3 regions of the Borborobacter xinjiangensis genome follow, and region 3 is predicted to be linked to each of the others. Evidence: predicted binding sites of a transcription regulator. Region 3 holds the regulator's gene; each other region holds the start of a gene.
What was found. Region 3 encodes HrcA, which represses chaperone genes, less so after heat shock. Its sites were predicted from a motif close to GTTAGCACTCNCNNNNNGNGAGTGCTAAC; they were not measured.
Positions count from the first base shown of each region.

Region 1 (9,741 bases), on a different contig from region 3:
CATCTGAAAGGCGAACATGGCCACTAGAAGCTCGACCTCCAAGGTGGATTTTGACAGTTTCTTTGAACGGATCAACTCCTCGCGCGAATATGTCTCCCCGAAATCTCAAATGATTTCGGGGAGGCACGAAAGGTAGCGTCAACAAGCCTCCTTCTGGTTGGCGTGGACCAGGCTGGCCTCGGCAGACCGCATACCCGGTGATTGTGGCTTGACCCCCTCGGCGGCCGCAGAACTTGCCTGTTCGTCGGCCGGCCTGGGAAGCTGCAGATATGCCTCCAGCGAATCATCCAGGGCTTCAAGCCACAATGTGTGGTGTTTGGGGGCCATGGTCCCGGTGAGCAGCGAGCGGTAGCCATGATTGCGGAAGCCCATGATGTCTTCCATCTTGTGGTGCTCCCACTCCATGAACGTCTTGTTGACGGCCGGGATGTTGAAGTCGGGATAGTCGGTCAGGTCGATCAGACCTTGGATGTAGTCGCCCTGGAACCAGATCATCTGCTCGGCGTCCTGGAGCTTTTCCTCACGCGCTCGCCACTTCTGGCTGTCGGCCGTCATCTCGGCCTTGCCCGGCAGCGGGATGCGCCCCAGCATGACGTCGCGGGCAAACCACGCCTGCGCGTCGAACATGTTGAAGGTGTAAAACTGGTCCTGCATGCCGAGATAGAACAGCTTCGGGTTCTGTTCCCACACCACGCCCTTGTAGAGCCCAAGCGGCCACAGCCGGTTGTCGGTCTTCAGCCTCAGATCCTCGGTCAGGAACGGGAAATAATGCAGGTAGCCGGTGCACATGATGATGGCGTCGAACTCGCGCGAACTGCCGTCCTTGAAGTGGCAGGTCTTGCCCTTGACCCGCATCAACAGCGGCTTTTCCTCCCAGTTCTTCGGCCATTTGAAGCCCATCGGCTTGGAGCGGTAGCTGTTGGCGATGAATCGGGCACCGTATTTGTAGCACTGCGAGCCGATGTCCTCGGCCGAATAGCTGCGGCCAATCAAAAGCACGTCCTTGCCCCTGAACTCCAGCGCGTCGCGGAAGTCATGCGAATGCAAGACGCGGCCGCCGAATTTCTCGATGCCCTCGAAATGCGGCACGTTCGGCGTGGAGAAATGCCCTGAGGCGACGACGACATGGTCGAACTCTTCGGCATAGACTACGTCCTTGGTGCGGTCGTGCACGGTGACGGTGAACTTGCCGCTCGCCTCCGAATAGGTGACCATGCGTACGGCGGTGTTGAAGCGCACCCAATTGCGCACGTCGGCCTTCTCGACGCGACCCTTGATGTAGTCCCACAGCACTGCGCGCGGCGGATAGGAGGCGATCGGCCGGCCGAAATGTTCCTCGAAGGTATAGTCGGCGAACTCCAGGCATTCCTTGGGGCCGTTCGACCATAGATAACGGTACATCGAGCCATGTACCGGATCGCCGTACTCGTCGGTGCCGGTGCGCCAGGTGTAGTTCCACAGCCCACCCCAATCCGACTGCTTCTCGAAGCAGACGATTTCGGGAATGTCAGCGCCCTTGGCGGCAGCCGACTGAAACGCTCTAAGCTGTGCCAGGCCCGACGGTCCGGCGCCGATGACTGCTACCCTTTTATCCATACAATCTTCTCCCGGATATTTTTCTCGCGTGAAAAGAATTTTCACTCAGAGGAGATTATAGCCACTAGTGACTTGGTCAATAATGCCATTGGTCACCACAGGCGTGCTTTGGCACGACGGCAGCAAACGTAATGCACGGCATTTCCGAACCCCGCAATGATGTTTTTAGTTTTGACCGCTACGAGAATCGAGTTAGCTGGTAACCCCGACATTAATCCAAAATTTCTTCAAGCGCTTTAAATCGAACAAGCTGCTTTCCAATGTCGATTTGGTAATCTTGTCCCTGATATACATGCTCCATGGAGCAATCTCTCTAGGTATATTTATAACAGAAATATTTCTTTTGCGCCACTAACGCGCGCGATTGACAATCACTCTGCCGATCCGTCCGCAAATCGGCGGGCAGGGATCGCGACGGACTGACCTCTCTCGGCCAGCTGAACGTAAACCGGCGGAGATGCGCTTGTGCAATCGCCGCGCAATTCTGCTGGCGTGCGCAGTACCGGAACGGCTCTTCCGTAAGCCACATCTGATGCTTGACGATCACAATGCGGCGAGCCAGCGCAACGATCGCCCTGCGGTGCCATAACGCCTCGCGATTTTTCATTGCCCACGCTCTGAGGGCGCACTTATACGTCCAGGACAAGAACCGGTGATTTCGCGCGGGAAACGCACAGGCACATGTTGTTGTTCGCGGCCTTGCTGGCGGGTGTCAAGAACAGATCGCGGTAGTCGGGCCCGCCTACTAGCACATCCGTGACACAGGTGTCCCAGACGCCCTGCTCACAGGAAAAATCGACATCGATCCCGTTGTCCTGCAGCACCTCCATGAGGCTCTTGTCTTCTGGACGATATAGCTGCCGCCGGAGCGCGCAAGCCGCACTTCGAACTGCCACTCGGTCCTGCGAGTGCGGCAGGATCACCGGAGAAGTATTCGAGGTGGACGACCTCGGGCGGCCAGTCCCTGCCGCCCGGAGCGCAGTTTTTTGACCTTTCAACTTCGGTCTGCGGTGCCATGGGTGACCTTGCGCGCAGCCAAAAACATCACGGAACAGGCAGCCTTTCGGCGGTCCCATCCGGCGGCTTCCGCTCTGTCGAGCAGTTCTGAAAGAACCGGACCCAGCACCGCTTTCAGGTCCGCGTCGTAGTTCAGATCGCTTGGCGAACGCTGCGGCGGCGGAAACCTTTCAATGTCCATTATGTTCATTACAGCACCCTGTGGTGAAGTGCCGTGCCCGCGATGACACGCCGAAGCACTGGCTCATTGTCAGAAGTCTACGCCGCCAGGCATCGGCGGAGCGGCCGGCGTTTCCTTCTTCGGCTTCTCGGCGACCATCGCTTCCGTGGTCATCAGGAGGCCGGCGACGGACGCCGCGTCCTGGAGCGCGATCCGCACCACCTTGACCGGATCGATGACACCCTGTTTGTAAAGGTCCCCGAACTCGTTTGTCTGTGCGTTCCAGCCGTAGCCAAAGTCGGCTGCTTCGCGCAGTTTGCCGACGATGATCGAGCCTTCGGCGCCGGCGTTCTCGGCGATCTGGCGGACAGGAGCCTCGATCGCCTTGCGCACGATCTCGACGCCGTGCTTCTGATCGGCATTTTCCGTCGCAACGCCATTAAGCGCCTTGACCGCCCGCAGCAGCGCGACACCGCCGCCCGGCAAGATGCCTTCCTCCACGGCCGCCCGCGTCGCGTGCATCGCATCATCGACACGATCCTTGCGCTCCTTGACCTCGACCTCGGTTGAGCCGCCGACGCGGATCACAGCGACGCCCCCGGCGAGCTTAGCCAGCCGCTCCTGCAGCTTTTCACGATCATAATCGGAGGTGGTCTCCTATCTGCGCCTTGATCTGGTTGACGCGGCCCGCGATCTCGGTCTTCGAGCCGGCCCCGTCGACAATCGTCGTGTTTTCCTTCTCCACCACCACCTTCTTGGCCCGGCCGAGCATGTTCAGGGTCACGTTCTCGAGCTTGATGCCGAGATCCTCCGAAATCGCGGTGCCACCGGTGAGAATGGCGATGTCTTCGAGCATCGCCTTGCGGCGGTCGCCAAAACCCGGCGCCTTGACTGCAGCGACCTTGAGGCCGCCACGCAGTTTGTTGACGACGAGCGTGGCCAGAGCCTCACCCTCGACATCCTCGGCGATGATCAGCAGCGGCTTGCCTGACTGGACGACGGCCTCGAGCACCGGCAGGAGCGCCTGCAGGTTGGAGAGCTTTTTCTCGTGTATCAGCACATAAGGTTCTTCAAGCTCCACGCGCATCTTGTCCGGATTGGTGATGAAGTAAGGCGAGAGATAGCCGCGGTCGAACTGCATGCCTTCGACCACTTCGAGCTCGGTCTCGGCGGTCTTGGCTTCTTCCACTGTAATGACGCCCTCGTTGCCGACCTTCTGCATCGCTTCGGCCAAGAAGCGGCCGATCTCAGTGTCGCCGTTGGCCGAGATGGTGCCGACCTGAGCGATCTCGTCATTGTTGGTCACCTTGCGGGCATTCGCCGTCAGTTCTTCGACGATCGCGTCGACCGCCTTGTCGAGACCGCGCTTCAGGTCCATCGGGTTCATGCCGGAGGCGACAGCTTTGGCGCCTTCCCGGACGATTGCCTGGGCGAGCACGGTCGCTGTGGTGGTACCATCGCCGGCGATATCGCTCGTCTTCGAGGCGACCTCGCGGACCATCTGCGCGCCCATGTTCTCGAACTTGTCTTCAAGTTCGATCTCTTTGGCGACAGTGACGCCATCCTTGGTGATGCGGGGCGCGCCGAACGACTTGTCCAGGACGACGTTTCGTCCCTTTGGTCCAAGTGTGACCTTTACCGCGTTGGCCAGGATATCGACGCCACGCAGCATCTTCTCGCGGGCCTCTGTATGAAACTTGACTTCCTTGGCAGCCATTGGACTACTCCTTTCCAAGCAGCGTTCTTGTCCACCCGCTCAGGCAGCCTTGTTGGCTTCGGCGGTAACCTCGATCACGCCCATCGCGTCGCTTTCCTTCAGGATGAGCAGGTCCTCGCCATTGAGCTTGATCTCGGTACCCGACCATTTGCCGAACAGGATGCGATCACCAACCCTGACGTCGAGTTCGACCAGCTTGCCGGTGTCGTCGCGAGCCCCGGGCCCAACAGCGATGACCTCGCCTTCCTGCGGTTTTTCCTTGGCGGTGTCGGGGATGATGATGCCGCCGGCAGTCTTCTCTTCGGCCTCGATGCGGCGGACCAGGATTCGGTCGTGCAAGGGACGGAACGTCATGTCGTTCTCCTCATGGATAGCAGATTTTTCAAGAGGTCGCTCCGCGCCGCCGCCGAAGCTTCGGGCGGGGTCGCGCGATCCTTTACGGCATCGCGCGCAAAACGATCTGGTTTCGGTTTTTCGAGTTTCAAGAGGTCACTCGAAAAATTTTAGCACTCCGCACACGAGAGTGCTACCGACATGAAATCATACGACTATTCGCGTCGGAGCATGATATCGAGCATCTTGAAATCACGCCGGAGCAAACCAAAATTCTTATGAGTGGGATCTCTTGAAGATCCTACAATGACGCAGAATGCAAAGGAGAACTTTGGAAGCGGAGGACCATCGATGGAACGCGGCGTCTCGACGATCATCCCCTCGACCGCGCATGAAACCTCGGATTTTTGGCTCGACCGACTGCTTTACCCGGCGCGGCACTTCAGCCACCCCGACCATGTCGTGGAAGACAAAAAGCTCAACATACAGGAAAAACGTGCGATCCTCGCCTCATGGGCCTCGGATGCCTGTGCGGTCGAATCCGTGCCGGCGTTGCGCAAGCCTCCCGGTGCCGCGGCTCCGGTGACTTTCGACGCGGTCATGGATGCGTTGCGACGGCTGGACGCTATCTCCATATCCGTTGCCAGAGGATCTGAGCATCTGCCAAGCCGGGAAGGCCAGCCACTGGATGCATAATAGCGGTCTGTGTAGACAGGAACCGGCGGACCGATCAAACAGCAGCCGTCACTTCGTTCTCGGGCTAGATCAGGTCGATCAACGCGGCCACGCCCCGGGCGGTTTTTGCCCGCGATGCTCGGTCAATAGATGCGATAGCCGAAAGATCTTCAGGCCCTCTTGACGTTGGGGAAGGCCGTTCCCAACTCCTTTCTGTCGGTCGCCATGAACCGGACCGACGGGTCAGGGAGCGCCAGGCTGCTTCTTGGCGCTCTCTCGTATCTATGTTGCTCCGAGGAGGATGTAGCTATGAGAACGAACATGGACTTTTCTCCCTTCTACAGGTCGAGCATCGGCTTCGACCGTATTTTCGACCTGCTCGAAAAGGCCAATGTTCCGCAGAACGGTGACAATTGGCCGCCATATGACATCACCAAGCTCAGCGAGGAGGCCTATCGCATCGTCATCGCGGTGGCAGGATTTGGCGAGAACGAGCTGACGATCACGCATGAGCCGAATATGCTGGTGATCAACGGAGCCAAGACCGAGAACGAGGAGGTGCAGTACCTCCATCATGGCCTGGCACTGAGGCCGTTTGTCCGCCACTTCGAACTCGCCGACCACGTGATGGTAGAGGGCGCGAAATTGGAAAATGGCCTGCTGATCATCGACCTCAAGAAGGAAATTCCCGAGGAGATGAAGCCGCGCCGGATCGCGATCAATGCCGCGCCGGCCAAGAAGTCATCGAAGCGGATCGAGGGCGAAGTAGCGGCCTGACCAGAAAACTGGCCTATGTAATCGCCTGTTCCGACGGGGAGTAACGACCAAAACGAGAAAGGAACACGAAGAGCAGGAAAGGAGAAATAAGATGAGTGTACGTGGCCTGATGCCCTGGAACCGTGGCAACAACCAGGCTCCGACGATCTATAGCGGCGACGACATGGACCCGTTCCTGTCGTTGCACCGCAACGTCAACCGGCTGTTCGACGAGGCCTTCCGGGGTTTTGACACTCCTGCGATGTTTGGCCGAATGATGCCGCGCAGCGGCGGCTGGCCGAACGTCGAATTCTCGGAAACCGACAAGGAGATTCGGGTGACGGCTGAAGTGCCTGGTCTTGAGGAAAACGACGTCGAGGTATTGTTGGAGGACGGGGTCTTGACGCTGCGTGGCGAGAAGAAGTCGGAAACCGAGGACAAGGATCGTCACTTCAGCGAACGCTACTATGGGCGTTTCGAACGGCGTCTTGCCCTTGGCCGTGAGGTCGACGAGAACAAGGTCGCCGCGAACTTCAAGAATGGTGTGCTTACGGTGACGCTGCCGAAGACCGAAAAGGCGCAGGCAAACGCCAAGCGCATCGCGATCAACAGCAGCAAGTGACCCCTTTACGCGGGCAAGCCCACCGGGTGCCCTCCGGGTGCCCGGCGGCATCCTTCCAAAAAATGGAGGGATGGCAATGACAGAGCCACGCTCACTGCCGCGACGAGAGTAGAGCACCACGTGCGTCCGTCCTTAACTGCGCACCGTCGCCCCCCGCAAGCGGAGTGTTGTTACCATTTTCACCAAGGCGGTAACAACGCGGGATCACTTGGCACTAAAAGGGAGTGCTCTGGAAACGGGTTTGTCGGCCCGACCTATATTAGCGTGTACGGTAATATTCCGCGTCGATCCCGATCCACGGCCAGCCGCCGCTTGAGCGGCGGAACGGCACGTTGGGGGCAATTCACCCTTTCGCAGACGCGACAGGATATTCCGATCGGATCGAAGGCCGAGCGGTTATTGAGATCGAGCCCGTCAGCATAGACGAAGTCGGCAGCATACGAGATTTCGCAGCCCAGCGCGATGGCGTAACGTCGCTGCATGGTATTGAAGCCCCCGCCGCTCTTGGCGATCTCTGTCGCGAGACTGAGGTAGCGCACACCATCCGGTGTCTCGGCAAGTTGCCGGATGATGCGGCCGGGCCTTTCGAACGCCTGGTGTGCGTTCCACAGCGGACAAGCCGCACCGTAACGCGCGAACTGCAGCTTTGCCGCGCTGTGGCGCTTGGTGATATTCCCCGCACGGTCGATGCGGGCGAAAAATACCGGCACACCTTTCATCGCGGGCCGCTGCAAGGTCGACAGACGGTGCGCGACCTGCTCAATGCTGGCTCCGAAACGCGTGGCCAGCATTTCAAGGTCGTGGCGAAGTTCTTTCCCTGCCGTGAGAAACGGTTGATAGGGCAGGGTCAAGGCACCGGCGAAGTAGTTCTGCAGACCGATCGTGCAAATCTCCGCCGCCTCTTGGGTGCGGAATTCGGCGTCGCGCGCGATCGCGTCTATTTCCATTTTCATTTCCAGTGTGGCGATCTGGAAGGCCATCTGGAAATTGCGTGTCGCTGCAGGTGCATAAGGGTTCAGGAACAAGGCCTTTGCAGCCGGATCATAGCGTCTTAGAACGCCCTCTTCGGCCTTGGTATCTAGAATGCGAACGGCATGGCGCGCTTCAAGATGACTGGCCAGCGCTGCGCTGGTATTCCCATCGGGCAGGTCGAGATTCGTCGCCAGGCGCTCAGCTGCCAGATCCAGTTCATGGACGTAGTTGTCGACGAAATGGAAAAAGTCCCGCACCTCCTCGTAGGGGGTTGGATCCGCGGTGGACGTAGCGCTTCCAATTGAATGATCCAGGCTGGCCAGTTGCTCGCTCGTACGCCGATACGCCTGATGTGAGGAGATCAGAGCGCGCGCGAACGTTGGCGCGTTCTGCGTGATGAGTTTCAACTCCTGAAGGCTGGGGCGGTAGCTCTCGAACACAGGGTCCGAAAGCGCCTCGGTCAATGCCGAGATCATGCGATCGCCGTCCGATTGCGAAATATCGGCAAGATCGATGCGGAATTTTTCTGCAAGCGCAAGCAGCACTGCCGCCGAGACAGGACGCTGGTTGTTTTCGATTTGGTTCAGATAGCTTGTCGAGATCCCGAGCCGTTCGGCGAACTGCGTCTGGGTAACATTCTGAAGCTGACGCAGTTCGCGTATCTTTCGGCCAATGTAAAGCTTGTTGGAAGGCATTCGCAAAATCGCAAAAACAACTTTGCAATTTTGTACACTACGCTTCTGCACCTTTTCAAGCATTCAAACAATCATTTGCATGGTGTTAGTTCCGCTCGACCCCTACGCTGAACAGGAAGTTGATGCCCTTGTTTCAAGCCATCATCGAGCGCCGAAATCCCCCCCTTGCGCTGAACGGAGCTACCGTCATCGCCGCCTCTCTAGGGTTGACGCTGTCGTCCAAGATCGTAGTGCCCTTCGATCCCGTACCGTTCACTACTCAGACACTCGTCGTGGTCGGGCTCGGCCTGGCGCTGGGGCGGCGGCGCGCCCTGGTCGCGGTCCTGCTCTATCTGATGCAAGGAGCCGTTGGCCTGCCTGTTTTTGCCGAAACGCCCGAGAAGGGGATTGGCATAGATTATATGCTCGGGCCAACTGGCGGCTATCTCGTCGGATACTTGCTTGCCGTTCTGGTCGCCGGCAGCCTTGGTGAGCGCGGCTGGAGAAAACCCGCATCGGCTGCAGCGGCTGCATTGCTCGCTTCGGCAGTCGTCTACATTCCCCGCCTTTTTTGGCTGGGCACGGTCATCGGCTGGTTCAAGCCCGTGCTTGCTTTGGGCCTCTACCCCTTCTTTCTCGGGGATGTCGTCAAGGCGATGCTTGTCGTTTTGCTGTTCACCGTCACCGGCAGAACCTTCGGTTCAGGGCGGTCCTGATGCGCGCCGTTCTCGAGCAACTGGAAGCCCGTCGCCGGCAAGCGCGACTGGGTGGCGGCGAAAGGCGAATCGCCAACCAACATGCGAAGGGAAAACTGACGGCGCGCGAACGCCTCGACGTGCTCCTCGATGAAGGATCGTTCGAGGAATACGACATGTATGTGACACATCGTGCCACCGATTTCGGCATGGCCGAGCACAAGGTCGCGGGGGACGGCGTGGTCACCGGCTGGGGCACCATCAACGGCCGCCTCGTCTACGTCTTCTCCCAAGATTTCACCGTCTTCGGTGGTTCGCTGTCAGAAACGCATGCCCAGAAAATCTGCAAGATCATGGATATGGCGGTGCGCAACGGCGCGCCGGTGATCGGGCTGAACGACAGCGGTGGCGCTCGTATTCAGGAGGGGGTCGCGTCGCTGGCCGGCTACGCCGACGTGTTCAAGCGCAATGTCGAGGCGTCTGGCGTCATCCCGCAAATCTCAGTCATCATGGGTCCTTGCGCG
Region 1 covers NZ_JBLLVA010000034.1:7,357-17,097, reverse strand. The annotation lists partial or broken gene ACLKMW_RS23185 (NAD(P)-binding domain-containing protein) at 262-1,596, opposite strand; gene ACLKMW_RS23180 (hypothetical protein) at 1,910-2,203, opposite strand; gene ACLKMW_RS23175 (2Fe-2S iron-sulfur cluster-binding protein) at 2,226-2,672, opposite strand; gene ACLKMW_RS23170 (hypothetical protein) at 2,591-2,803, opposite strand; partial or broken gene groL (chaperonin GroEL) at 2,864-4,490, opposite strand; gene ACLKMW_RS23160 (co-chaperone GroES) at 4,530-4,844, opposite strand; gene ACLKMW_RS23155 (hypothetical protein) at 5,175-5,519, shown strand; gene ACLKMW_RS23150 (Hsp20 family protein) at 5,808-6,275, shown strand; gene ACLKMW_RS23145 (Hsp20/alpha crystallin family protein) at 6,367-6,876, shown strand; gene ACLKMW_RS23140 (helix-turn-helix domain-containing protein) at 7,131-8,543, opposite strand; gene ACLKMW_RS23135 (biotin transporter BioY) at 8,666-9,238, shown strand; gene ACLKMW_RS23130 (acyl-CoA carboxylase subunit beta) at 9,238-9,741, shown strand, end outside.
Region 1: ACLKMW_RS23160 (co-chaperone GroES) is a predicted target of HrcA. The motif match lies at 4,993-5,021, and genes of this name have one in related genera.

Region 2 (9,741 bases), on a different contig from region 3:
ATGTGCCCGCGGCGGGAGCGTGCCGGTGATGCGGTAGATTTCTGCAGTCTTTGGGAATGTACCGAAGTTGCCGCGCAGGCGGACAGCTTGGCCTACTGCAAAAAGATGGGTTGCAGCGGCAGGCCGGATCGACCGGGCGCCGGGTCGCCGGGCGCTTGTATAAGTCATGGTTGTTTGTCCTTTTCGAGTGCGGCATCGAGATCCGCCGGATTGATTGGCACCATCTGCTGCGTCGACCCGGTTGCGGAGATCGCAGGGAGATGGATGAAAGCGCCGACACGTCTCCAGGCAAGGCGGGAGAAGACCTCGATCAGTTCCTCGTCCTGGTCGATGCGATAGTCGCCGGCAGGCTGCGGGGCGTCGAAACCAGGCAACAGGAAGGGCGAAGAGAACCGGGCGACGGTCTGCGTGGTGCGGGTGGTCATGGTTAGATGTCTCCGCGGGAGCACGCGAACACGCCTCCTGCATCGTTCCCATCCGAAGCGGAACGGATTCCCTAGGCTGCCAGTACATCCGTGGTCAGCGCGGGAGTTCATTTCAAGGTCCGAACGGGCGGCATGCGCGCCATTGGCGCCATGCATTCGCTCTCGAGAACTCGGGGGTGAATGGCGGGTCGAAGTCTCTGACACCGCGAAGCCAAATCGGCCAAATCACGTGTCCTATATATAGGCTGCAACATTGCTCGAAACAAGGCAGCGTTCCGGTTTTATTTACAGGCCGGGCCTAAGCGTGTTCAGTTCTTACGTGCGCGAAAGGATACCCTCGACAAAAACGCCTCATCCGCGAGAGAAATACGAGGAAGCGGTGAAAAATTATCGGAATCGATATTTTGATTGCCGAGAATAAATTTTGGCACTCCTAACATTCGAGTGCCAACGGCGCTATATATAGGTTGCAGCTGCCCCTATGCGTCGGCTGCGGAAAGAACCCGATGAAATTCCGGCCACTCCACAACCGCGTCGTCATCCGACGTGCGGAAGGCGATCTCAAATCCAAAGGCGGGATCATCATTCCCGACACCGCGAAGGAAAAGCCGCAGGAAGGCGAAGTGGTCGCCGTCGGCCCGGGTTCCCGCGACGAAAGCGGCAAGCTGGTTCCTCTCGACGTCAAGGCGGGCGATCTCATCCTGTTCGGCAAGTGGTCCGGGACCGAGGTTAAGATCGACGGCGAAAACCTTCTGATCATGAAGGAGAGCGACATCATGGGCATCGTCGAGAAGACCGGAGCGGCCACCAAAAAAGCCGCCTGATCGCACTCTCCGACTCTCCACCTTCAAAATCGAACTGGACGAAACATCATGTCTGCCAAGGAAATCAAATTCTCCACCGACGCGCGCGACCGCATGCTGCGCGGCGTCGAACTGCTCAACAATGCCGTCAAGGTGACACTCGGCCCAAAGGGTCGCAACGTCGTCATCGACAAGGCCTATGGCGCGCCACGCATCACCAAGGACGGCGTCACCGTCGCCAGGGAGATCGAACTCCCCGACAAGTTCGAGAACATGGGCGCGCAGATGGTGCGCGAGGTGGCTTCCAAGACCAATGACCTTGCCGGCGACGGCACCACGACCGCTACTGTGCTGGCCGCCTCCATCCTGCGCGAAGGCGCCAAGCTCGTTGCCGCCGGCATGAATCCAATGGATTTGAAGCGTGGCATCGACCTTGGCGTAGCGGCCGTCGTCAAGGAGATCCAGGCAAGGGCCAAGAAGGTGAAGTCTTCGGCTGAGGTGGCACAAGTCGGCACCATCGCCGCCAATGGCGACGCGACCGTCGGCGAGATGATCGCTAGGGCGATGGACAAGGTCGGCAACGAGGGTGTGATCACCGTCGAGGAGGCCAAGACAGCCGAAACCGAGCTCGACGTGGTCGAGGGCATGCAGTTCGACCGCGGCTATCTCTCTCCGTATTTCGTCACCAACGCTGAGAAAATGCGCGTGGAACTGGAGGATCCTTGCATCCTCATCCACGAGAAGAAACTCGGGAATCTTCAGGCCATGCTGCCGATCCTCGAAGCCGTGGTGCAGAGCGGCAAGCCGCTGCTGATAATTTCGGAGGATGTCGAGGGCGAGGCGCTCGCCACGCTGGTCGTTAATAAACTGCGCGGCGGCCTCAAGGTCGCGGCGGTCAAGGCTCCGGGTTTCGGCGATCGCCGCAAGGCCATGCTGGATGACATCGCGGTGCTGACCACCGGCCAGATGATCTCCGAGGATCTCGGCATCAAGCTGGAGAACGTCACGCTCGACATGCTCGGCCGCGCGAAGCGCGTGGCGATAGAGAAGGACACGACCACCATCATCGACGGCTCTGGCGACAAGGCTGGCATTGCCGCACGCATCAGCCAGATCAAGGCGCAGATCGAGGAGACCACATCCGACTACGACAGGGAGAAGCTGCAGGAGCGGCTGGCCAAGCTCGCCGGCGGCGTCGCGGTGATCCGCGTCGGCGGCGTCACCGAGACCGAGGTCAAGGAGAAGAAGGACCGCATCGACGATGCGCTCAACGCCACCCGCGCCGCAGTCGAGGAAGGCATTGTACCGGGCGGCGGCGTGGCGCTGCTGCGCGCCAGAAGTGTCCTGGCCTCGCTCACAGGCGTCAATGCCGACGAAACCGCTGGCATCTCGATCGTGCTCAGGGCGCTCGAAGCTCCTATCCGGCAGATCGCCGAAAACGCCGGCGTCGAAGGCTCGATCGTGGTCGGCAAGCTGACCGACAGCAAGGATCGCGATCAAGGGTTCGATGCCCAGACCGAAACCTATGTGGACATGATCAAGGCAGGCATCGTCGACCCCGCAAAGGTTGTCAGAACCGCGCTTCAGGACGCCGGCTCAATCGCTGCCCTGCTGATCACCGCCGAGGCGATGATCGCCGACATACCCGCGAAAGAATCCACACCAGCGATCGGCAACGGCGGCATGGGTGGATACTGAAACAGTGCCTGAACCGTTCGGCAGCCGTCGCAAGAAGGAGAATGACAATGATCTCTTATGTGAAAAGAACCGGCATGCATTCGGTCACCAAGGATGCCAAGGAACCGGTTCGAACAGATTCACAATGCAGCAGTCGAAAAGCGCCGGAAAGGACACCAACGGCACGAAACGCCGCGACCGCCGGATGACTGCGAACAATCGGCTGCTGTGCCGCTCAACGTCCTGCCATAACATCAAAGGCGGACAAGGCAGCATAATTTGACAAATAGCAAAGTCGACCCAAAACAGGAGGTCATCATGCGTAACTACATTCCAGACAAAATATATCTCTATGACTACAGGCGCCTACTCACCAACATCGCAGTCACCGCTGCGATCGCAACCATCGTTTACTCGGTCCTATTCGGCAGCATCTGGTGATCGTTCGGCCGCAAGGCTCGATGCAGTGTCTCAGTGCCTCCGTTTCGGAAGTCTGACCTGCTCAGGCGTTGCCGATTGAAGGCCGCAACCCAGCTGTCCCCGCATTCAGAAAGGCAAGGACGCCATGGCCTCCACTCCTCCGCACCAGCAGTATCTGTCACCGACGGATATGACGATGCTGGACCGTGTGCTCAAAGAGGCTTGCGTCAGAAGCTCGATAGCTGACGGCAGCCCCGATGCAGGACGTGTCGCTGCGCTTCTGATCCGGGAATTCCAGCACGGCGCAAAGACGGAAGCCAACCTTATGACCGCCTTCGAGGGTGACGGCGATTTCAAGCTGCGTGTACCGGTGAGCAGATTGAGCCGGTTGATGGGCAACGAATTGTATGGCTGGGAAGGGGACGGCGGCACGGCTACAAGCATTTCTCCGAACAAGGAACGCACTCCATGAGGTATTTCGACCGAGTGCCAGCCGAGCCGACCGTCTGGCTGCTGGCGTTTTTTCTCGTATCTATAGCGGGTAGCTTTCTCTACGTGGCGCTGAGCAGCATCACGTATTAACGTGATCGGCCGCGACTGGCGGGTCGCCCCGCATGCGTGGGAGCCATGCGCCCGGACGGACGAATGTATCGTGATTGGTTGCGCCATCGGCTCTGGCCCTGCCTGTCAGTGCTCTTTGTGGCAGCTCCACCTGGCCTGTGCTGCCCCCTATTCATCGGCGTATGCTTTTCGCCGGAGCGCGACCAAGCTATGACGCAAGATCAGATCTTCGCATTTGCAGTCCTGTCAGGGCTGATGCTCCTTTTCATCTGGGGTCGGCTTCGGTACGATCTGGTCGCCGTCCTTGCTCTCCTGGCGGCGGTGTTTACCGGTATCGTTCCTCATAAGGCAGCCTTTTCTGGCTTCGGCGATGATATCGTGATCATTGTCGCGAGTGCGCTGGTGGTCAGTGCGGCGGTCGAGCGCTCGGGCATCATAGGGGCCACACTTCACAGAATTTCGCCCAAGATCACCTCTGTGCAGGGGCAGATAGTGGTTCTGGTAACGACAGCCACCGTCCTCTCCGCGTTCGTCAAAAACATCGGCGCGCTTGCGATGATGATCCCGGTGGCGTTTCAGATGGCGAGGCGCTCGAACGCATCGCCTTCCTGGTTCCTCATGCCAATGGCATTCGGTTCGCTGCTTGGAGGCCTGATCACTCTCGTTGGAACGTCGCCAAACATCATCGTTTCGCGCATGCGCGAGGAACTGACCGGTCAACCTTTTGGGATGTTCGATTTCACGCCGGTGGGGCTCGGCCTCGCCGTCGCTGGTGTCGCCTTTCTGGTGTTCGGCTATCGGCTGCTACCTGGCGGCCGCAAGCCGGTCGCAACGATGGACGAGGCGATCGATCTCAAGGGCTACATGACGGAAGCCCGCGTCTTGGCGACTTCGTCGGTGGTCGGCCAGACCACCAGTGACCTGTCGAAGCTATGCGACTATGAGATCCTTGTGACCGGCGTTGTTCGCCATGGACCAGAGCGTCTGAGCCTGCTGCCTGACACCGTTCTCCTCGAGGGCGACATTGTGCTCCTCGAAGGCGACCCTGAAGCGCTCGAACGCGCTATCGGCCGCGCCGGCCTCGAGCTGGAAGGAGAGGGCCGGGTCACCGGAGCCAGGGGTGCGGGAGAGATTGGCGGAATAGAGGCTGTGATTGGGGCAACTTCGATCCTGGTCGGACAGACCGCCAAGCGCATGGCTCTGCATGAGCGCTTCAACATTAACCTGCTTGCAGTCAGCCGGAGCGGCGAGCGGTTCACCGAGCGTCTGCGGGATATCACCCTGCAGCCGGGCGATGTTCTCATGCTAAAGGGCGACCTTGGAAGGTTTCCTGACAAGTTGAAGGAACTCGGCATTCTGCCGTTGGCCGAGCGCGAAATCCGGTTGGGGAATGTACGGCAGGGCATGCTTCCTGTGGCGATCCTGGGTGGTGCCATGACGCTTGCAGCATCAGGCGTGCTGCCGGTCGCAACGGCCTTCTTTACCGCTGCCGTATTGACGGTTCTGTTCGGGGCGCTGTCGTTCCGCGAGGCTTACGAAGCTATCGATTGGCCCATCCTAGTGATGCTCGGGGCACTGATTCCGGTCAGCGAATCGATCAGAACGACTGGCGGCGCCGACCTCATTGCCGGATGGGTCTATCAGTTCGCCGGTATCTTGCCGTCCTACGGTTCGTTAGCTTTGATCATGGTGGCGACAATGGCGGTAACCCCGTTTCTGAACAATGCAGCGACCGTACTTGTGATGGCGCCCATTGCAGCTACCTTTGCCGGACAGATCGGCTCCAGGCCCGACGCGTTTCTCATGGCGGTATCTGTGGGTGCGGCCTGCGACTTTCTTACCCCAGTCGGACACCAGTGCAACACGCTGGTCATGGGACCGGGAGGATACCGGTTCGGGGACTACTGGAAATTGGGGCTACCACTCTCATTCATTGTCGTCGCGCTTGGCGTGCCGCTTATCCTCTTAGTGTGGCCGCTCTAGCGGCCTCAGCCAGGTGGACCGGTTTCAGGTCGGCTTGCGGTTATGAAGAGCGCGAGATTATGGGTCAGGACCGAGGCCCAGACATAGTTTTGAAAGGGGTCGGGCCGCGCCAGGTGCAGCGGGTCAGGGCCATAGGCGCGCTTCAGGCATGAGATGTTGGTCTCGACGCCGGCGCGGAGTGCGCAGCTTGCGATCCATCGGCTCTCGATCAAGCTGACCAACGCGGTGACGGAGATCAACAAGCCACGATCCTCGCAATAGGAGGGCCTTAGAGGGCTATGGAGTAGACAAAGTTCTCATCTTCACCTGCGACGGCGCGCCAAATTCCGCCGATTGCCTTCTATTGCCGCCGATAACCGCCGAAACTACGCCCGCGCAAAGAGCGTGAGACGGTCCTTGCGCGAAAAAGCGTAGAAACGGCGGTGTTTGGCGGTGAAAAAGTTCGAATCGCTTCCGGTCGATTGGTCGATTTTGACCCTGCGCAGACGTGGTTTATGGGGCATTGAACGACCGCTATGCGCCCCCAATTCGGTCGTTCCGAGGCAGACTGGTCTCTCTCAAAACCTGCCATTCATTCACCTGATCGCTGAACTCTAGTTGACACCATGTCGAGACTGGCGCTGGATGACTTGGACGCCTAGATGGGAAACCAAGAAGCCGCTTGAGGCTCAGCGCGTTCTGGGGACAGGCGCGCTATAGCCGCCGCTAAACCAATCCCCTTCACCTCCGCGTACTTTTGGCGGTTTCTTGGCCTGTGAGGGAGTCCGGGGGTGAGGCGAAACATCTCGCAGACGTCGCACCGGAAGTCATCTTTCGCTAAGTTTGCGCCTAGTCTTCATTGATGGCTTCGTCCCGTTTCCAATAGGCGAAGTTGAACAGCACATCGAGTTCGCCTAGGTCGCGTAGACCAAGGCTTTGGCGGAGCGCTTCGGCGTCGGCGGCGAAGCGGGCATATAGTGCGCCATTAACGGTGGCCTTGGAAGGTGCCTGCGGATAGCCGGTGATATTGGCAAGACGCATTCCCGCGACGGAATTTCGGTTCATAACCGGAAAGCGCTTGGGATCGCGCGTGTGCAGGATTTCAGTCAGCACGTTGGTGCCCGCGCGAGGGATCTCGCAGAAATGCTCCGCTAGGAGTTCGAATAGCGACGCCGGATCTTGCGAGCGCTCTGCAGCTAGGGCGCGAAGGGCTGCCTGGAATTGGGCGGGCTTTTTCGCCACCCAGGTTTTGCCACGCTGAAGCCCTCCTGAGTGCCAGAATTGGATCAGAGCCTCATAGGCGACGAGAAATTCACGGCGCTTAAGATCATCAGCCTGGCTTACTAGATCGACGATGCGGGTGCGGGCATATCGGTGATTGCGCTTGCGCCGCCCCACTTGCGCAGCGAACCCTTCTGGTCCGTCATCCGCGCGCATTTCCGCCAGTAGGTCGTTCAGGGAAATGATCTGTCCGGCAGGTGCTTCCATTGACCGTCGGGCGCGCCGCTCGGCGACCTTCATCGCAGCACGATAGATTTCGCGTCGCTTCTCGTACCGATCGATTTGCGTACCCTTTGCCTCGACAATGTCGCCATCGGCTATCCGATCATCAATCCACCGCATGAGCCAGCTTTGCCAGTTCGTCCCGAAGACCGAGAGCGCAGCGGAGAGTTCATGGTTGTCCACAAGCCCGCCAGAGGTCATGTTCGCAGAGCCGACTACGAGTGCCTGCCCATCGCGGCCTTTCAACCAGTAGACCTTGGGATGAAGCGTGTAAGGGCTCGCCTCCTGGCCCATATAGACCGCGACCTCGCCGCTTGATTTCTTCGCAACTCTCCCAAGCCGCAGGAGCGCACGAAGCACTTCCGGGTCGCTTTGGAAGAAGTCGATGCCGACAACGAATGTTACCTTGAGCCCCTTTGCAACCTTTGCCGCGACAATCTCCTTGATCATGTTCCATCCCGAAATCTTTGCGAAAGCGACGATGCAGATGAAGTGAGTCGCGTTCGCGAGATGGCGGTGGAGGAACCCGGCATGGCCCTCGTCTACCCCGTTCTCCACCAGCAATGCCGACAAAAGCGCATCGTCAGACTTCATGGCCCCCTCGCATCGGTCGCGCGCACTCACCGTGAAAACTGGAACCTTGTGCCGTTACCGCCATCAGCCCGAGCAAACTGAGAGCGCACGCTGATTACAATGCCTATCGGGGTGATCCCTCGGGCGTCCAGGCGACTTGCTGCCTACTCCCTACACCTGACTGCAGGAGTAGGCATTCTTGATTTCCGCATTAAAGAAGGAGCCAATCGACGGCGCTTCCATCATGCGCTCATGCATGAATTGTGGGAAGTTATAATACTGATAAACGCGGCCATTATTGAACTCGATCTCAAGAATTTCGCTCGCTGGATCATAGCCAACACTTGCCAAGTTCGATGATGATACGGGCTCACGATCCATCTATTATTCCTCTTCCTCGGCGGACGTCTTTTGCCAACGCGGGTTCTGCGCTCGCCAAACCGCCGCGAGCCTTTTATAGTCGCCCTTCGTCCAAGGAGCGCTCCAGCCGGCGCTGACTTCGGGGTCTCTGCTATCGGGCCGGCGGTTCTCCGCGGGAAGCGTAATTCGGCATCTGATCGGCAGTCGTGCAGCTTCCCCGATTACAATTGCTTCGCCGGTACGAAGAACCGGAAGGCTGTCGATGATACCGGTCATTGTATCCGATAGCGCTCCTTGCACCTTCGCCCGGTCGCTCGCATTCGACAGGCGAAGCGCGAAAAAGGTCCCGCATTGGCTCAAGATAGTTTCGTCAATCTCGGACGGACGCTGGCTCACGATCATCGCACCAACACCAAATTTCCGCCCCTCTTTTACAATCCGCTGGACCATCGCGCGCGCGGACCCTGCATTTTCTTTGCTAAGGTAGCGGTGAGCCTCTTCCATCACGACCAGCTGAGGGCGTTTGCGCGCGCCGTCGGGCAGCTCGCGTCCCCAGAAGAGGCCCTCATATATCACGTTGAGGATGCCGCCTATCAAGTGGTCGAGAACGACGCTCGGGATACCAGAAAGATCGAGGATAGTTATCGGCTTGTCGTGACCGAGCCAGCCTTCGAGCAGGGTATCGAGATCCTGGGTTGTCTTTCCCTCGAGGTCGGGCTCCCAGTCGCCGGGATGCAGCATGAAATCATACTGGCGATCAAGCAGGCGCGACCGAAGCTGCGCGAGTTGACGCTTGATGGAAAGCACCCCAACCTTGTTTAGGAACGGTCCCGCTCCACCGAGCGCAGCAGGATGGTATTTAGGAGCTCGCAGAGCTTTAGCGTCACCCTCGATTTCGATGGCGCGGTTGAGGCCGGCATTGTCTGTCGTCGTGCGAACTTCTGGGTCGATCAAATCGAACCAGAGTTGATGCAGGCTGTAAGGTAGCGGACTGCTGAGCGTCAGCGAGTTCGGATCAGCTCCCGCATAGGCACCACTGCTGGCAAGCTTGCCCTTGGCTTCGAGAATTTTGTCGTAAATGGCGGTGAGCGCTTTCTCCTCGATTTTTCCCATAAGGAACTCGAGGACGCCGCCTACATCCATCGCCCAGAACGGGATGTGGAGTGGTTCCGCGCCTACAGCGCCGCCGACAGCGAACACCTTCGCGACATCCTTCAATGCCGCAGCGTATTCGCCGTGCAGATCGAGTAGAAGGATGCGTGCGCTCGGGAACGTTGTTCCTGCGCCAGTTGTCCCGGAAATGGATTGAAGAAGGCTGGCGACTGTCGTGGATTTGCCGGAGCCGGTGGAGCCCAGCACGGCGCTGTGCCGTGTCACGAGCTTGTCGAGGCTGACACGAACCGGAATGGATTCGGCCGCAGCAAGCCGGCCGATCACGACCTGGCCCACGTCCTCCG
Region 2 covers NZ_JBLLVA010000035.1:4,072-13,812, forward strand. The annotation lists gene ACLKMW_RS23325 (hypothetical protein) at 1-168, opposite strand, end outside; gene ACLKMW_RS23330 (hypothetical protein) at 165-425, opposite strand; gene ACLKMW_RS23335 (co-chaperone GroES) at 932-1,249, shown strand; gene groL (chaperonin GroEL) at 1,298-2,926, shown strand; gene ACLKMW_RS23345 (hypothetical protein) at 2,916-3,188, shown strand; gene ACLKMW_RS23350 (hypothetical protein) at 3,471-3,797, shown strand; gene ACLKMW_RS23355 (SLC13 family permease) at 4,097-5,869, shown strand; partial or broken gene ACLKMW_RS23360 (transposase) at 5,875-6,048, opposite strand; gene ACLKMW_RS23365 (phospholipase D-like domain-containing protein) at 6,698-7,945, opposite strand; gene ACLKMW_RS23370 (KTSC domain-containing protein) at 8,096-8,305, opposite strand; gene ACLKMW_RS23375 (ATP-binding protein) at 8,309-9,741, opposite strand, start outside.
Region 2: ACLKMW_RS23335 (co-chaperone GroES) is a predicted target of HrcA. The motif match lies at 849-877, and genes of this name have one in related genera.

Region 3 (9,741 bases):
CTTCGAGGAGGCGCTGCGGCTCTATCCGCCGGCTCCGTCCATCAACCGCGAGCCGATCGAGGGCGACCGCTACAAGAATCTGGACTTGCCCAAGGGTGCGCAGGTGCTGGTGATGCCGTGGACGGTGCATCGTCACCGCAAGCTTTGGGTCGAGCCCGATGCCTTCATGCCGGAGCGGTTCCACCCCGGAAACCGCGAGAAGATCGACCGCTATCAATATCTGCCGTTCGGTGCCGGCCCGCGCGTCTGCATCGGGGCGAGCTTCGCCATGCAGGAGGCGATCATTGCCCTTGCCGTGCTGATGTCGCGCTTCCGCTTCGATACGGTCGCCGAGACCAATCCATGGCCGGTGCAGAAGCTGACGACGCAGCCGCAAGGCGGCCTGCCGATGCGGGTGACAAGAAGGCGATAGGTTCAATTCCTTCCCTGAAACGCATTCTCGACATGCACCGGCCAGCGGCGCGGCAGCACCGCCACCATGTCGAAGCGCACGCAGAGCTTGCCGAAGTCCGGCTGCCTTGCCAGCCAAAGATCGGCGGCGGCTTCGATACGTCGCTCCGATTGATAGGCGATGGCCTCCATCGCCGACACCAGCGTCGGGCGCGCCTTTACCTCGACCATCAGAACCAGATTGCCGCGCCGCGCGATCAGGTCGATCTCGCCGAGCCTGGTGCGATAGCGGCGGGCAACGATGCGGTAGCCCTTGAGCATCAACGCAAGGGAGGCCAGCCATTCGCTGCGATGGCCACGAAGGTTCGCCTTGTGGCGCGCCTTCGCGTCAGGCATCGCCATCTTCCTTGAGTTCAAGCAGCCTTCGATAAAGCGCCGGCTTCTGTCCGCCGGTCATGCGCGCGGCCTCTGCCGCCGCCTTGGAAGCGGGCATTTCACTTGCCAGCGAAAGCAGCAGCCGGTCTACATCTTCCGGACTGGTCGAGGCGGCTTCCTCGGGTGGGCCGATACAGATGACGATCTCGCCCTTGGGCGTCGGCGCCCGCGCATAGTGCGCCGCGAGCGCTTCCAGCTTTGCTGTGCGCATCTCTTCGTAGGTTTTCGTCAGTTCGCGCGCGACCGCTGCCGGCCTGTCGCCATAGATGCCCGCCATGGCCTCGAGCGTATCGGCGACCCGGCGCGGCGATTCGAAGAAGATCAGCGTGGCAGGAACGGCTTTCAGCGCTTCGAGCCGCGCACGGCGCTGCCCATCCTTCACCGGCAGAAAGCCGGCGAACAGGAATGCGTCAGACGGCAGGCCGGAGGCGGTGAGGGCCGCCAGAACCGCCGAGGGTCCAGGTATCGGCACGACGCGAATGCCCCGCTCAAGCGCCTGGCCGACCAGCCTGTAACCGGGATCGGAAACCAGCGGCGTGCCGGCGTCGGAAATCAGCGCCACGCTCTGACCAGCCTCGAGCGCTTCGATCAGGCGCGGGCCGGCCTCGGCGGCGTTGTGCTCGTGATAGGGCACGGGGCGTTGGCGAATGCCGTAGCGTTCCAGCAGCACGCGGCTGACCCGCGTGTCCTCGCAGGCAAGGACGTCGGCGCCCGCCAGCGTCTCCAATGCGCGCAAGGTGATGTCGCCGAGATTGCCGATCGGCGTGGCCACAAGGTAAAGCGCGGTCTCCAGCGGGCGGGCGTCGATCTCCGCCTGGCCGACCATGAAGCTTTTCCTGCCGCCCTCTTTTTGCACTTCAAGCCCTCCCGAAGATTTCTCTTTGGCACGGCGGCAGCCGCGTTGCAAAATGTGGTGGGAGGAATTCCGCAGTTGATGAGCGCTGCGAACGGGCTACCGCGCCAGGTCGGCGACCACCGCATCGAGCACGATCATGCCGGAGGCGGTGGCGCGCAGGCGCGAATTGCCCACCGGTGCGACCAGCCCCTCCTCCTGCAGCACCGAGACGCGCGGGCCAGGCAGCGGCCGACCGGAAAGCGCCTCGTAGCGTGCAAGGTCGATGCCTTCGGCGAGCCTCAGTCCCATCAGCAGGAACTCATCGGCTTCTTCCGAACGCGTCAGCAATTCGCCGCCGGTAATGCCATGGCCTTTGGCTTCGACGAGGTTGGCCCAGCTTTCCGGCATCTTCTCGGTCATCGTCACCACGCGCCGGCCGTCCTCGATGAAGCGGCCATGCGCTCCGGGGCCGACGCCGACATATTCGCCATAGCGCCAATAGGTGAGGTTGTGCCGGCTTTCGGCGCCGGGCCTGGCATGGTTGGAAATCTCATAGGCCGGCAGCCCGCGGCCGGCGGTCACGTCCTGGGTGATGGCGTAAAGCTCGGCGGCGTGGTCGGCATCGGGAATTTCGAACTTTCCCGCCGCGTGAAGCGCATGGAAGCGCGTGCCTTCCTCGATGGTGAGTTGGTAGAGCGACAGATGATCGGCAGCGTGGCCGATCGCCTGCTCCAGTTCCGATGCCCAGTCGTCAGGCGTCTGGCCGGGGCGCGCATAGATCAGGTCGAAGGAAAGGCGCGGAAAAATCTCCCGCGCCAAACCGATTGCGTGCAGAGCCTCCGCGACATTGTGCAGACGGCCGAGAAACCGCAAATCGGGATCGTTCAGCGCCTGGACGCCGAGCGACACACGGTTGACGCCGGCGGCGCGATAGCCGCGAAAGCGTTCGGCCTCGACGGAGGAAGGATTGGCCTCCAGCGTGATCTCGATTCCTTCCGGAACCGTCCAGTTCCCGGCGACCGCTTCAAGCACCGCGCCAACCGTTTGGGGCTCCATCAGCGACGGCGTGCCGCCGCCGAGGAAGATGCTGGTGACCTCGCGCGGCCCGGTTCGGGCGCGCATCGTCGCCAGCTCCGTTTCGAAGGCGCGGGCAAAGCGCTCCTGGTCGACAGGCTGGTGGCGGACATGGCTGTTGAAGTCGCAATAGGGGCACTTGGCCGCGCAGAACGGCCAATGGATGTAGACGCCGAAGCCCGGATCGCGTTCTGAAACCATTTTGTCCTTAGGCCGCGCCGAGCATGGCGCGGGCGAATTTCTGGAAGGCGCGGGCGCGGTGCGAAAGCGCGGTTTCCTGGCCCGGCTTCCAGCCGTGCTTCTCCTCGGCCGTCATCTCGCCGAAGGTCCTGTCATGGCCGTTCGGCACGAAGACCGGATCGTAGCCGAAGCCCTTGGTGCCGCGTGGCGGCCAGACCAGGTGTCCCTCTGCCTCGCCGCGGAAATATTCGGCGTGCCCATCCGGCCAGGCAAGGCAGATGACGGCGACGAAACGGCCGGTGCGGGTGTCGGGCGAGGAGGCGCCAACCTCCTGCAGCGCCACTTCGGCGCGCTGCATGGCGATTGCGAAATCGCGCTTGCCATCCGGCATCTCGGCCCAGTTGGCGGTGTAGACGCCGGGCTGCCCGCCGAGCGCATCGATGCAGAGGCCGGAATCGTCCGACAGCGCCGGCAGTCCGGTGGCGCGTGCTGCGGCATGCGCTTTGATATAGGCGTTTTCCTCGAAGGTCGTGCCGGTCTCCTCGGGCTCCGGCAGATTGAATTCCTTGGCCGATTTGGCTTCGAAGCCGAACGGCGCCATCAGATCGGCGAACTCGCGCAGCTTGCCGTCATTGTGGCTGGCGACGACGATCTTCCTGTATTCGAGGTGTCTCATTCCAGTCCCCAGATGCGTGGCTCGGCGAATTCCAGCGAATTGCCCGATGGATCGCGAAAATAAATCGAACGTCCGCCATTCGGCCATTCGAAGTCAGCTTCGACGGCGATGCTTTCCGCTTCCAGCCGCGCCCTCCAGCGCTCGATTTCATCCGCGCTCGCGGCAAAGCAGAGATGGCCGTCGCCTATGGTGCCATGCGGCGGCACCGGCAGGCGGGCACCGGCTTCCGGTGGCACCTTCGTCGCCTCGGCATTGAACAGCAAGAGCACGCCGTTGCCGCAGCGGAAGAAGACATGCCGTCCCTCGACCCTGGCGATGCGTTCCAGGCCCATCACCTTGCCGTAAAAGGCCTCCGCCGCATCGAGGTCGGTGACGTAGAGCGCGGATTCGAGGATGGCGGTGGGAGTCATCATATGTCCCCTTCACCCGGCTCGCTGCGCGAGCCATCCTCTCCCCCGAGGGGAGAGGAGACGCCGCGGCGGAGCAGCCCCCTCTTCTCCCCGTTGGGGAGAAGGTGGCCCGAAGGGCCGGATGAGGGGGTATTCGCCGTAAGTGCGTGCATATTGCCTAAGCCACCGCCATCTGCTGCAGGTTGACGAGCCGGGCAATGCCTTTCTTGGCAAGTCCCATAAGCGTCGCGAACTCGTCTTCCGAGAACGGGATGCCCTCGGCGGTGCCCTGGATTTCGACGATGCCGCCCTTGCCGGTCATGACGAAATTGGCATCAGTGCCGGCGCTCGAATCTTCGAGATAGTCAAGGTCGAGGACCGGCTGGCCCTCATGGATGCCGCAGGAGATAGCGGCGACGTGATCCCTCAACACCTTGGAGACGTTGACCATCTGGCGGGCTTCCATCCAGCGCAGGCAGTCGTAGAGCGCGACCCAGCCGCCGGTGATCGAAGCGGTGCGGGTGCCGCCGTCGGCCTGAAGCACGTCGCAGTCGACGGTGATCTGCATCTCGCCCAGCGCCTGGAGATCGACGACGGCGCGCAGCGAACGTCCGATCAGCCGCTGGATTTCAAGTGTCCGGCCGCCCTGCTTGCCGGCTGAAGCTTCGCGGCGCATGCGGTCTCCGGTGGAGCGCGGCAGCATGCCGTATTCGGCGGTCACCCAGCCCTTGCCGGTGTTGCGCATCCAGCCCGGCACTTTCTCCTCCAGGCTTGCCGTGCAAAGCACATGGGTATCGCCGAACTTGACCAGGCACGAGCCTTCAGCGTGCTTGGAGACGTTGCGCTCGAAGGAGATTGCACGCATTTCGTCGAATTGGCGTTTGGAAGGGCGCATGAAGGATTTTCTCTCTTTGGATGTGCGGGGATCCTGGCCGGCTTGTAGCTCATGAGGCGGCAGGCGCAAAGGAAAACCCGACAGGCCGAAGGTTGTGTTCCAAGCTTGCCAGTTTATATGATTCTGCCGGAGGTTTGGTAAAACCATGACGAAACCGGTGCTTGATCAGACATTGCAATCGCTCGACATGCGTTCGCGCGACATCTTTCGCCGGATCGTCGAAACCTATCTGCGGGACGGCGAACCGGTCGGCTCGCGCAATCTCGCGCGCATGTTGCCCTCCTCGCTGTCGCCCGCCACCGTGCGCAACGTCATGAGCGACCTGGAGCATCTAGGGCTGGTCTATGCACCGCATATTTCGGCCGGGCGCTTGCCGACTCAGAAGGGTCTGCGCTTCTTTGTCGACGCCTTCATGGAGCTTGGCGATCTCTCCGACGAGGAACGGCGGGTGATCGAGGCGCAGGTCAAGGCCTCGGGCAAGGGCGCGACGCTGGAGCAGATGCTGACCGAGGCCAGCCAGATGCTGTCGGGCATGTCGCGCGGTGCCGGCGTGGTGCTCGCCGCCAAGAACGAAGTCCCGCTGAAGCATATCGAGTTCATACAGCTCGAACCTCGCCGAGCGCTCGCCGTGCTGGTGTCGCAGAACGGCGACGTCGAAAACAGGGTGGTCGACCTGCCGGAAGGCGTCACCACCTCGCAATTGCACGAGGCCTCGAATTATCTCAATGCCCACATTGGCGGGCGCACTCTGGCGGAAGCCAAGGAAGAGATCGGCCGGCTGCGCGAGCAGACCAAGGCGGCCCTCGACACGCTTTCGCAGGAACTCGTCGAAAAGGGGCTGGCGGTGTGGGCCGGGGTCGAAAGCGGCCTTCCGGCGCGCCTCATCGTGCGAGGCCGCGCCAACCTGCTCGAAAATGTCACCGCACAGGCCGACATCGAACTGCTTCGCCATTTGTTCGAGGATCTGGAGACGCAGGAAGGCATGGTCCAGCTTCTCGACCTTGCCGAGGCAGGTTCCGGCGTTCGCATCTTCATCGGTTCGGAAAACCGGCTGTTTTCGCTTTCCGGCTCGTCGCTGGTCGTCGCCCCCTATCGGGATAAGGAGGCGCGCGTCGTCGGTGCCCTCGGCGTCATCGGGCCGACCCGGCTCAACTATGCCCGCATCGTGCCGATGGTCGACTACACCGCGCAACTGATCTCGCGGATGCTGCGTTAATCGCGTTTCGTGTTCGTGATGCGACAAATCGTAGCAGATGGGGTATAGTCGCCTGAATTGCAGGTCGCGTTCGCCGTGACGGCCGTGACGTCTTGCGCGACTGCTCCAACCTGGTCCGGGAGGAAGCGATGGCGAATTTCCATGTTGTTGCAGGTGGCGGCGAAACCTTCGAGCGTCCGACGATCCGCAAGATCGGCTTTTCAGACGTCATCTCGGCACTTCGCCTTGGAATAGATGATTTCTGGGAAAAGCCGTCGCACTACGTCTTTCTCTGCCTGATTTATCCGATCGTCGGCGTCGTGCTGGCGAGGTGGACTTCAGGCAACAATGCGCTGCCGCTGCTGTTTCCGCTGATGTCGGGTTTCGCCCTCGTCGGGCCGATCGCCGCCATCGGCCTCTACGAGATCAGCCGCCGACGCGAGGCCGGCCTGGACACATCGTGGAGCCATGCGTTTGAGGTTCGCAACTCGCCGGCGCTGCCATCGGTGATCGGTGTCGGCATCTGGCTGTTCGCGCTGTTCATCACTTGGCTTCTGGTTGCGCAAGCGCTCTACACCTCGCTTTTCGGTCCGGCCGCGCCCACCTCGCTCAGCACCTTCCTTCAAGAGGTGTTTACCACGGATCGCGGGTGGACGTTGATTGTCGCCGGCAATCTGATCGGCCTCGGCTTCGCGGTCGTGGCACTCGCCACAACGGTCATCGCCTTCCCGCTGTTGCTCGATCGTGATGTCGGCGCGTTTGCCGCAATCGATGCTTCGGTGCGCGCAACCGTTACAAATCCGCTGCCGATGGCGCTGTGGGGATTGATCGTGGCGGTCGGCCTTGTGATCGGCTCGCTGCCGTTGTTCGCCGGGCTGGCGGTCGTCATTCCCATCCTGGGCCACGCGACCTGGCATCTCTATCGAAAGACGGTGGCACCCGTCTCGAAGGCCAACAAACCAATGGGACGATAGGACTTGTAGAGTGGGATCGCCTGTCGGTCCCACTGAGGGGAGGCGTCAGTGGCGTTGGAAGAAATCAAGGCACGGATAAGTCTGCTGCTTGAACAGATGGTCGAGCAGCCGGAGGATGTTCATGAGGTGCATGAGCGTCTGCGCGAACAGTTGAACGAACTTCGCGCATTGGGCATGCCGTTGCCGGCCGACCTCGTTCAACTGGAAAAACGTCTGGACGACGAGTTCAACGAGGCCGAAGGTTAGGTCGTCACTACGACCTGACGCCTTGTTCGCATTTTCCGGCATGCCTGTTCCCAGGCAGGCATGCATGTGCGATAGGTGCGTTCAGCACCCGCACCTCACCTGAGATCGTACGATGACGCTTGCCGGACTTGTGACCTATAGCGCCGCATTGGCTGTTGCCGCCGCCATTCCCGGACCGGGCGTCACCGCATTGGTTGCGCGCGCGCTCGGCTCCGGTTTTCGTTCGTCGCTGGCGATGGCGCTTGGATTGGTGGTCGGCGATTTGACCTATCTTACGGCGGTCGTGCTCGGCCTTGCCTTGGTCGCGCAGACATTCGGCATGGTGTTCCTCGTCGTCAAATGGCTCGGCGTCGCCTATCTCGCCTATCTTGCCTGGATGTTCTGGAGGAGCGGCATCACCGCCGAAAATGTCGAGGCGCGAAGGGGCAGGGACGGGCTGATCGCCAGTTGCCTGTCGGGCTTTACGCTGACGCTCGGCAATCCGAAGACGATGATCTTCTATCTGGCGTTGACGCCGACGCTGGTCGATCTGAACACCATCACCATTGCCGACTATGGCATTCTGGTCGTGGCCACGACCATCGTCCTGCTTGTGGTTCTGGTGCCCTATCTGGCGCTCGCGGCCAAGGCCCGCTGGCTGTTGAAGACGCCGCGCGCTCTGAAAGCACTCAATCGCACGGCCGCGACCTTCATGGCCGGCGCGGCGGCGGCGTTTGCCGCGCGCTAGGCGAAGAATTCGGACGTATTTTCCGATGATAGTTGCAAATCGGGAATTAGTTTCTAATCATCCACAGTCTTGAGCACGAATCCCGCTCGGATTTGCTGCCTCACGCCGCTATTTTTGCTGCTGAATGCCCATTCAGGAGAAGCAGATGAACCCTCCGATCGACAAGCGCCCGCCCGGTCGTGGCCATATCTTCAACTCGATCACCGAGACGATCGGAGATACGCCGCTAGTGCGGCTCGACAAATTCGCGAAGGAGAAGGGCATCGTCGCCAATCTCATCGCCAAGCTGGAGTTCTTCAACCCGATCGCGAGCGTCAAGGATCGCATCGGCGTCGCCATGATCGAGGCGTTGGAGGCAGAGGGCAAAATCACGCCGGGAAAGTCCACGCTGATCGAGCCGACCTCCGGCAACACCGGCATCGCACTGGCGTTCGCCGCGGCCGCGAAGGGCTATCGTCTTATCCTGACCATGCCCGAAACCATGTCGGCGGAGCGCCGCAAGATGCTGGCGCTGCTCGGTGCCGAACTGGTGCTGACGGAGGGGGGCAAGGGTATGAAGGGCGCAATCGCCAAGGCCGACGAACTGGCGGCGGCCATTCCGGATGCCGTCATTCCCCAGCAGTTCGAAAATCCCGCCAATCCGGAAATCCACCGCCGCACGACGGCCGAGGAAATCTGGAACGACACCAAGGGCGAGATCGATATTCTGGTTTCCGGCATCGGCACCGGCGGCACCATCACCGGCGTCGGCCAGGTGCTGAAAGCGCGAAAGCCGCAAGTGAAGGTGATCGCCGTCGAGCCGGAGGCTTCGCCCGTGCTTTCGGGTGGAAGCCCCGGTCCGCACAAGATCCAGGGCATCGGCGCGGGCTTTGCGCCAAGCATCCTCGACACGTCGATCTATGACGAGATCGTCACCGTCTCCAATGACGACTCGGTCGCCAATGCGCGCCTCGTCGCCCGCCTTGAAGGCGTGCCGGTGGGCATCTCTTCAGGCGCGGCGCTGCAGGCAGCTATCGTCGTCGGTTCGCGGGCGGAAAATGCGGAGAAAAATCTGGTCGTCATCATCCCTTCCTTCGCCGAGCGCTACCTTTCGACGATCCTGTTCGAGGGCTTTGGCGCTTAGAGCAAGACCTCCCGTCGCCCGGTCGTCAAAGCAAGTACGGACTGGCGCCCAGGCGCAGGACCCGGGTTCGGCAATTTCCGGTTGGCATTTTCGTCTCGCTGACTAGACTTGCCCCGCTTACGCCGGCTCGCAAAAAAGCGGCGGGGCACTGACCCAGGGAGGAAATTCATGCTCAACCTGAACACGAAAATGCTCGCCGCCGGCGCCGTCGCGCTGACGCTTGGCCTTGGCGCGGTTGCGGCCAAGGCGCAGGAATTCGTCAACGTGCTCACCGGCGGAACCTCCGGCGTCTACTATCCGCTCGGCGTCGCCCTGTCGGAAATCTACGCCAAGGGCATCGAAGGCGCGCATGCTCAGGTTCAGGCGACCAAGGCATCGGTCGAAAACCTCAATTTGCTGCAACAGGGCAAGGGCGAAATCGGTTTCTCGCTCGGCGACTCGGTGAAACTGGCCGCCGAGGGCAATACCGAGGCGGGATTTCCCGGCAAGCTGGATAAATTGCGCGGCATCGCCGCCATTTATCCCAACTACATCCAGATCGTCGCCAGTGCCGAGTCCGGCATCAAGACGCTGGCCGATCTGAAGGGCAAGAGCCTGTCGGT
Region 3 covers NZ_JBLLVA010000052.1:1,838-11,578, forward strand. The annotation lists gene ACLKMW_RS25585 (cytochrome P450) at 1-412, shown strand, start outside; gene ACLKMW_RS25590 (YraN family protein) at 415-786, opposite strand; gene rsmI (16S rRNA (cytidine(1402)-2'-O)-methyltransferase) at 779-1,651, opposite strand; gene hemW (radical SAM family heme chaperone HemW) at 1,778-2,935, opposite strand; gene rdgB (RdgB/HAM1 family non-canonical purine NTP pyrophosphatase) at 2,943-3,590, opposite strand; gene ACLKMW_RS25610 (VOC family protein) at 3,587-4,000, opposite strand; gene rph (ribonuclease PH) at 4,158-4,874, opposite strand; gene hrcA (heat-inducible transcriptional repressor HrcA) at 5,020-6,090, shown strand; gene ACLKMW_RS25625 (DUF2189 domain-containing protein) at 6,219-7,043, shown strand; gene ACLKMW_RS25630 (hypothetical protein) at 7,092-7,289, shown strand; gene ACLKMW_RS25635 (LysE family translocator) at 7,402-8,016, shown strand; gene cysK (cysteine synthase A) at 8,162-9,139, shown strand; gene ACLKMW_RS25645 (TAXI family TRAP transporter solute-binding subunit) at 9,308-9,741, shown strand, end outside.